Regions from separate parts of the Allobosea sp. TWI1241 genome, predicted to be linked through region 3. Evidence: riboswitches for the same ligand, from Rfam matches in the RefSeq annotation. Region 3 holds a riboswitch; each other region holds the start of a gene.
The links. Region 3 has a riboswitch for cobalamin ahead of ABE438_RS16230 (ABC transporter substrate-binding protein). Riboswitches for the same ligand answer to the same signal wherever they lie in the genome.

Region 1: linked by a shared signal. The riboswitch ahead of ABE438_RS11180 (class I SAM-dependent methyltransferase) and the one ahead of ABE438_RS16230 (ABC transporter substrate-binding protein) in region 3 are both predicted to bind cobalamin.
Region 2: linked by a shared signal. The riboswitch ahead of ABE438_RS10640 (ribonucleoside-diphosphate reductase subunit alpha) and the one ahead of ABE438_RS16230 (ABC transporter substrate-binding protein) in region 3 are both predicted to bind cobalamin.

What each region holds. Positions count from the first base shown of each region.
Region 1 covers NZ_JBDJKW010000007.1:93,422-95,678, reverse strand. Annotated here, with positions in the region: gene ABE438_RS11185 (TonB-dependent receptor) at 1-392, opposite strand, end outside; gene ABE438_RS11180 (class I SAM-dependent methyltransferase) at 389-1,123, opposite strand; cobalamin riboswitch at 1,404-1,610, opposite strand; gene ABE438_RS11175 ((2Fe-2S) ferredoxin domain-containing protein) at 1,652-2,257, opposite strand, start outside.
Region 2 covers NZ_JBDJKW010000006.1:235,481-237,737, forward strand. Annotated here, with positions in the region: gene ABE438_RS10640 (ribonucleoside-diphosphate reductase subunit alpha) at 1-1,256, opposite strand, end outside; cobalamin riboswitch at 1,376-1,577, opposite strand; gene asnB (asparagine synthase (glutamine-hydrolyzing)) at 1,788-2,257, shown strand, end outside.
Region 3 covers NZ_JBDJKW010000013.1:81,922-84,178, forward strand. Annotated here, with positions in the region: gene ABE438_RS16225 (hypothetical protein) at 1-597, opposite strand, end outside; cobalamin riboswitch at 866-1,063, shown strand; gene ABE438_RS16230 (ABC transporter substrate-binding protein) at 1,225-2,184, shown strand; gene ABE438_RS16235 (ABC transporter substrate-binding protein) at 2,203-2,257, shown strand, end outside.

The DNA.
Region 1 (2,257 bases), on a different contig from region 3:
TTGGAGAGGTTGGCGGTGCCGGCGCGGCGGCCGTTCATCAGCACCAGCACCTGGCTGCGGAAGTCCTTGCCCTGCCCGTCCGAGGCGCCGCCGCGGATGTTGATCGAGGTCTGGCCCGGCGTCCATTCGCTGAAGAAGCCGACCGCGTTCTCGGCCAGCAGGTCGGTCAGCGACTTCGCGCCGGAACGCTCGATCGTCTGGGCGTCGATGACCTGGACCGTGCCGGGAATGCTGCTGCGCGGCTCGGGCCGGCCGGTGGCGGTGACGACGAGTTCGTCGAGCTTGATCTCCTGCGCCAGAGCCGGCGCGGCGACGAGGCCGCCGGCGAGCGCGGTCGAGGCCAGTGCGGCGCGGGCAGAGGGGCGAAGCAGGCGAATGCGCAGACGGATCATGACAGGGTCCAGACGAGAATGGCCGAGCGGCGATGGCAGGAAAGGCGCAGGCCGCCGGGAACCGGGTCGGCCTGGGCGCAGAGATGGGCGAGAAGCGCGGGCCGGCGGGCATCGTCGGCAGACCAGCCCAGCCGGTCGGCCTGGAAGGCGGCGAAGCGCGGCAGGTCTGGCAGGACCAGCGAGAAGGTCCAGTCGACCGCGACATGGTGGTCGGGCCGGTCCTCGCCTAGCGCGGGCAGGACGCGATCGATGCCGGGCGTCTCGTCCTCGCGATGCCAGTCGCGCGGCAGGCAGGCGGCGAGGATCAGCCCGCGCGGCGCGGCCTGCGCCGGCACCAGCCAGACGATGTGGCGCCGGGACCATTGCCGGCAGCGCGCCAGGAAGCGCGCCGGATCGGTCAGGTAACCCGGCATGGTCGCGGCCAGCACGGTGTCGCCCGGCGGGCAGGAGACCGCCGGGTCGTCCCAGCCATGAGGGATCATAGTAGGCGGGCGCGACAAGGCCCCGAGCCGCGCCCGCATGGTCGGCGAAGGCTCGATTGCGGTCCAGCGCGCGCCCGCCGGCGCCAGGGCATCGCCGAGTTGGCCGCCGCCGGCGCCGATGTCGACGAGGTCGCCGATCGCCGGCACCAGAGCGCGGATCGGCGGCACGACGCGCGCGATATAGTCGGAGGTGTCGATCGCGCTGGCATAGAGCGCCAGCGGATCGAGCGGGCCGTCTGGGTCGGTCATGGTGCGCGCGGGCACCAGGGAAGAGGCATGGGCGGTCATGATCGAGCCCATGAATGAAATGTTATATCATTGCAATTCATTTATAGACGCACACTTGCTGCGATCCCCAACGGGATGCAGGCCTGCGCCTCGTCCGGCCTGAACGGCGCGGAAACCGCTTGCTCATCGCGTCAGCCCCTCGCTGCTGCAGACGGAGCTTTCGCGGGCGCTCGGAGACAGAAACGGGCCAGCTTCGCAGCCCGTACGCCCTCACGACCCGCCGGACACCCCGCCAGCGCGACATCATCATGGCGTCGGGGCAGGTCTCCTGGCTCGCGGGTCGCTGCTGTCCGTCCGTCTTCCCGGCACGAGCGCCAGTGACGTCAGGGGCGGACAGCTCACCGCTTACAGTTGCGGGGGCAGCTCCGGCTTCGGCACCGCGCGGCGCCTCACCGGATTCCCTCTTAGCTCCGGATCCTCTCCGGAGACCTCGACAGCGGTAACCTATATGGCGAAATCAGGGCGTCAAGCGCCCGAAGGCTCGCGGCGTCAGCGCGGCCGCAGGCTCTGCTTGCGCCCGCCCGGCGCATAGGCGAGCTCTTCGACCGGCGTGCCGCCAAGCACATGCTCCGCCACGATACGGTCGAGCCCGGCCTCGTCGACGCCGCCGTAATAGGTGCCCTCCGGCCAGAGCTGGAGCACCGGAGCGAGATTGCAGGGGCCGAGGCAACTGGTCTTGGCGCTCATGCAGCCCTCGCCAGCCGTGCGCAGCGACAGACGCTCCTGCTCGTTGCGCAGATGGCCCCAGACCACTTCAGCCCCCGCGGCGAGGCAGGGCCCGCCCATGCAGACCAGCACGCGGCTGCGATGCGCCGGCACGAGCGAGCCTTCCGGCGCGGTCTTCGCCGCCTCGGGCAGCGGCTGGCCGGGCGCGGCGAGCGCATCCGCCAGCAGGGCGCCCGCCGTGGCGTCGTCGGGCAGCAGCCGCGAGAGCAGGATGCGCGGCCAGGGCCGGGAGTCCTTGGCTCGCCAGCGCGCCAGCGTGCGGGTCAGCCAGGCCTGGAAGGCGGCCTCCTGCGGCGGCATCAACGGCAGGATGGTCAGCTCTGCGACGCCCGCAGTCACGAGCGCATCGAGCGCGTGCCGCAGTGCCGG
Region 2 (2,257 bases), on a different contig from region 3:
TTGATATGGGCGCCGAGGCCCCTGACCGGCGTCCAGTCATTGCCGAGCCCGCCGGAATACTTCGCCAGCAGCGCATTGTCCTTCACCGCCTTGAATATGCCGTCGAGATCGTCGGCGACGGTGGTCAGGAAGCAGGAGGAAAGCTGCGGGCGCAGCGTGCCGGAATTGAACAGCGTCGGCGTCGAGGCCATGAAATCGAAGGAGGACAGCAGATCGTAGAATTCGATCGCCCGCGCCTCGCGGTCGATCTCGCGCAGCGCCAGCCCCATGGCGACGCGCATGAAGAAGGCCTGCGGCAGCTCGAAGCGATTGCCCCGGACATGCAGGAAATAGCGGTCGTAGAGCGTCTGGAAGCCGAGATAGTCGAACTGGAGATCGCGCTCCGGCTTCAGCGCCGCCGCGATGCGGGCGAGGTCGAAGCGGCCGAGCTCGGGATCGATCAGCTCGTTGGCGATACCGACCTTGAGATAGCCGGCGAAGTAATCGCCATAGCGCCCGGCCATCTCGCCCTGCGTCGCCTGCTCGGGCCGGCCGTGCACGAAGCTCAGCGCCTCGCGCCGCAGCTTGTCGAGCAGCAGCCGCGCCGAGACCTTCGCATAGTTCGGCTCAGCTTCGATCAGCGTCCGCGCCGCGAGGATCGGCGCCAGCGCCAGTTCGTCGAGCGAGATGCCGTCATAGAGGTTGCGGCGCGCCTCGCTCAGCACCGGCTCGGCCGATACCCCGTCCAGCCCGGCGCAGGCCTCGCGCACCACCTTGTCGAGGCGCGCGACGTCGAGCGGCACCAGCGTGCCGTCCGCGAGCGTCATGCGCAGCGTCGGGGCGGCCTGCGCCGCCGGCTTCGCCTCGGCCTGTGCCCTGGCGCGCTCCTGCGCCCGCTCCTCGCGATAGAGCACATAGGCGCGGGCGACCTTGTGATGCCCGCCGCGCATCAGCGCCAGCTCGACCTGGTCCTGCACGTCCTCGATATGGAAGGTGCGGCCCTCGGCGGCCCGGCGGGTCAGGCCGGAGACCACCTGCTCGGTCAGCTCGGCGACGACGTCGTGGATGCGCCGCGAGGCGGCAGCGTTGGACCCCTCGACCGCGAGGAATGCCTTGGTCAGCGCCAGCGTGATCTTGGCCGGGTCGAAGGGCGTCACCCCGCCGCTGCGGCGGATGACCTGGTAGCCGGGCTCGCGCACACCCTGTGCGGCAAGCGGCACCGGGGCGGTGGCGGGCGGCGAAGCGGCGGGCCGCTCGGCGTCGAGAGAAAGAGACATCGGCAATCAACCCCAAGATTGAGGGTCGGAAAGGCCGAGCGGAGGCATGGAGAGGGCGCATGTCGGCCCATCGAGGCCCGCGACCTGCCAGCGCACCACCGGGACACCCCGCCCGAGGACGTAAACTCAGGTCGCTGGCAGGTCTCCTGGCTCGCGGGTCGTCGCGTCGGGCCCCGTCTTCCCAAGGCCTCGCGGCCTCAGTGACATGATAGTGGCTCGACACTCGCCGCTGACAGTTGCGGGGGCAGCGCCGGCTTCGCACCGGCTTCCCTCTTAGCTCCCGATCTTGCGATTCGAGAGACCATCGACACCTATATCTAGTATCTCCATCCCCTTCCCTGTCAATCGCTCGCTGCGCGGCGGCGGGAGGCTGTGGACGGTTCGCGAGCCGCTGCCGGGCAGGCGCCGCTCGCGCAATCGCAGCGTGGTCCATTTACCATCAGGCGACGATGGCCGGGCCCGTTAACATATGGGTTGCACCGCTCGGCTAGGGTGACGCAAGGTCTGGCGGGCTCGAAAGCAAACCCTGAGATGTGTGGATTTGGCGGCTATGTCGGCGCTGCCCGTGACGGGGCGGCGCTCCTCGAACGGATGGCGGCGGCGATCGCCCATCGCGGCCCGGACGAGCGCGGCGTCTTCACCGGCGAGGGCGTCGGCCTCGGCCATGTGCGCCTGTCGATCGTCGGGCTCGGCGACGGCCAGCAGCCCATGTCCGACGAGAGCGGCGCGCTGACCATCGCCTTCAACGGCGAGATCTTCAATTACGTCGAGCTGCGCGAGCAGCTGAAGGCCAAGGGGCGGCGCTTCCGCACGGCGAGCGACACCGAGGTCATCCTGCATCTCTACGACGAGATGGGCGACGCCTGCCTGTCGCAGCTCAATGGCGACTTCGCCTTCGCGCTCTGGGATGCGCGTCGCCGGCGCATGCTGATCGCCCGCGACCGCATGGGCGTGCGCCCGCTGTTCTACACGCGCCAGGGCGGGACGCTCTACTTCGCCTC
Region 3 (2,257 bases):
GTCGATGTCGTTCTGGCAGAAGATCATCGCCGCCTTGGCGACCACCTCGGCCTTCTCGTCGGTCAGCAGCATGGTCGCGCCTTCCTTGCCGATGCAGCCGAGCGTTTTCGTCCGGATCAGCTCGCGCGTCTTCTCGAGCAGTTCGGCGCGCTCGGCGCGGGCGGTCTTCTCGCGCGTCTCCGCCTCGATGCGCCGGGCTTCCGCCTGGGCCGCGGCGGCGTCCCGCTCGGCCCTTTCCTTGTTGAGCCGCGCCTGGCGCTCGGCGGCGAGACGGTCGGCATTGGCGCGCGCCGCCGCGATCTGGCCGGCGAGGCGGTTGCGGACCGCCCGCTCCAGATCGTTCAGATACGGGCCGGCATAGAAGGCTTGGCCGCCGAAGCCGTAGATCGCGTCATGGGTGGAGATCATCGTCGCGACCGATTGCGAGCAGACGGACAAGGCGCGGGCGATCAGCGGCTGGAAGCTGTCGAACGCGACGGCGCCGTCGAAACCGTCGTCACGGCGCACCACAGAGGTCACGCAGTCCGTCGCGGCCCGGACATAGGGGACATGCTGCTTGCGCTTCTGGGCTTCCGTCTGCGCGAAGGACTGCGCCATGGCTGGTGAGACTGATGCAGCGAGAACCGCCAAAACAAGACGCATACGCATGACCAATCCCCCGAAGCGGGATTGTTTTACCAGTCCTTAACGCTCTGTCGAGTCGGGGCCTGTCCTTGCGTTATGGGCGCGGCTGGGCGGTGTGGAAAAGGCTCGGAAGCGCGGCGCCGGGCCATGGGCGCGATGATCCCGGCGTGGGAGGCAGAGAGGCTCCCGGCGACCGCTCTTCACCTCGTCGCCGCGCTTTCCTTCCGCCGGCGCTGACGCTACAGTCGCCGTCGGAACAGGTTCCGCCTCGAGGCGGATGAAAAGGGAACGCGGTTCGACGCCGCGGCTGCCCCCGCAACTGTGACCGGCGAGCTTCCCTCCACGAAGCCACTGGCGGCGCCTCTCGCGCCGCCGGGAAGGCGGAGACGGTAAGCGCTGACCCGGAAGCCAGGAGACCTGCCCGTTCCTGTCACCTGAGCCCGCGGCACGGGGTGTGCCAGGGTGCGGTCGTCTCCGTGACGGTGACATTCGATGAATGTTGCCGTGCCCGGAGACTGGCGGAGCCCGTTTCCCGTTCTCCCGAGCCCGGCACCGGACGCCCGAAACGCGTCCGGTCGAGCCGTGGAAGGACCGATGTCGATGGGCATCGCGAAGACAGTCGAACCGTCGCGCCGCGCCTTCACAGGCGTGCTTGCCGGCGCCCTGGTGGTCATGGCCGGGCCGGGCGCCGCCCGGCCGGCGGATGCGGCCGGGGCGCAGCGGATCGTGGTGCTCGACGCCGGGATCGCCGGCTACGCCTTCGCGCTGGAGGCGCCGGTCGTCGCCGCCGATCCCCGCTTTCCCGACGCGCGCATCAACCGCCGCACCGGCTTCCCGCCGCTGTGGAACCGGCAGGCCGCGGCACGTAAGGCCGTGGCGCTGCCGGCCGGGGCGGACGGCGTCGATCTCGCGGCGATCCGCGCGGCTGAGCCCGATCTGATCATCGCCGGCGGCCGCAATCCGGGCGGGCTGGCGAGCGCGGGGCGCGCCGCCGATCTCACCGCGATCGCGCCGACACTGGTCGTACCGGCCGACCTGCCGGGCTGGCGCGAGGAACTGGCCTTCGTCGCCGACCTGCTCGGGCGGACGGACAAGGTGCCGGCGCTGATCGCCGCCTTCGAGGCGCGCGCGGCGCAGGTCGCGGGCAAGATCGCGCTGCCGGAGGGCGAGACCGCGCTGCTGCAGGCCAATGCCGGCGGCATCCACGAGGATCCCTTCGCGATTTCTCCCACGAGCGGGCTCGGCCGGACCCTGGCCGGGCTCGGCTTCAGGCTGTTCGATGCCGCTTCCAGGGTGCAGGGCGGGACGCTCGATGCGGACGGGCGCGTGCCGGTGCCGCTGGCGGCGGTGCTCGAGGTCTTCACCGCGCCCAACCTGATCATGGTCTCAAACGGGCCGGTCAGCATGGGCCAGCTCTGCTGCGATCCCGGCTTCCGCCAGCTCGAGGCGGTGATCAGCTACCGGCGCTGGGAGCTCGATGAATCGGCGATACGCCCGGACTATCTCGCGGCGCTGCGCCTGCTCGACATGGTCGAGAGCGCCTTCGCCCGGAAGGGCTGAGCGGGCGCGGGGGCGGAGATGACGAACGTCATATGGTCGCGCAGGGCGCTGCTCGCTGGAGCGGGCGCGCTGC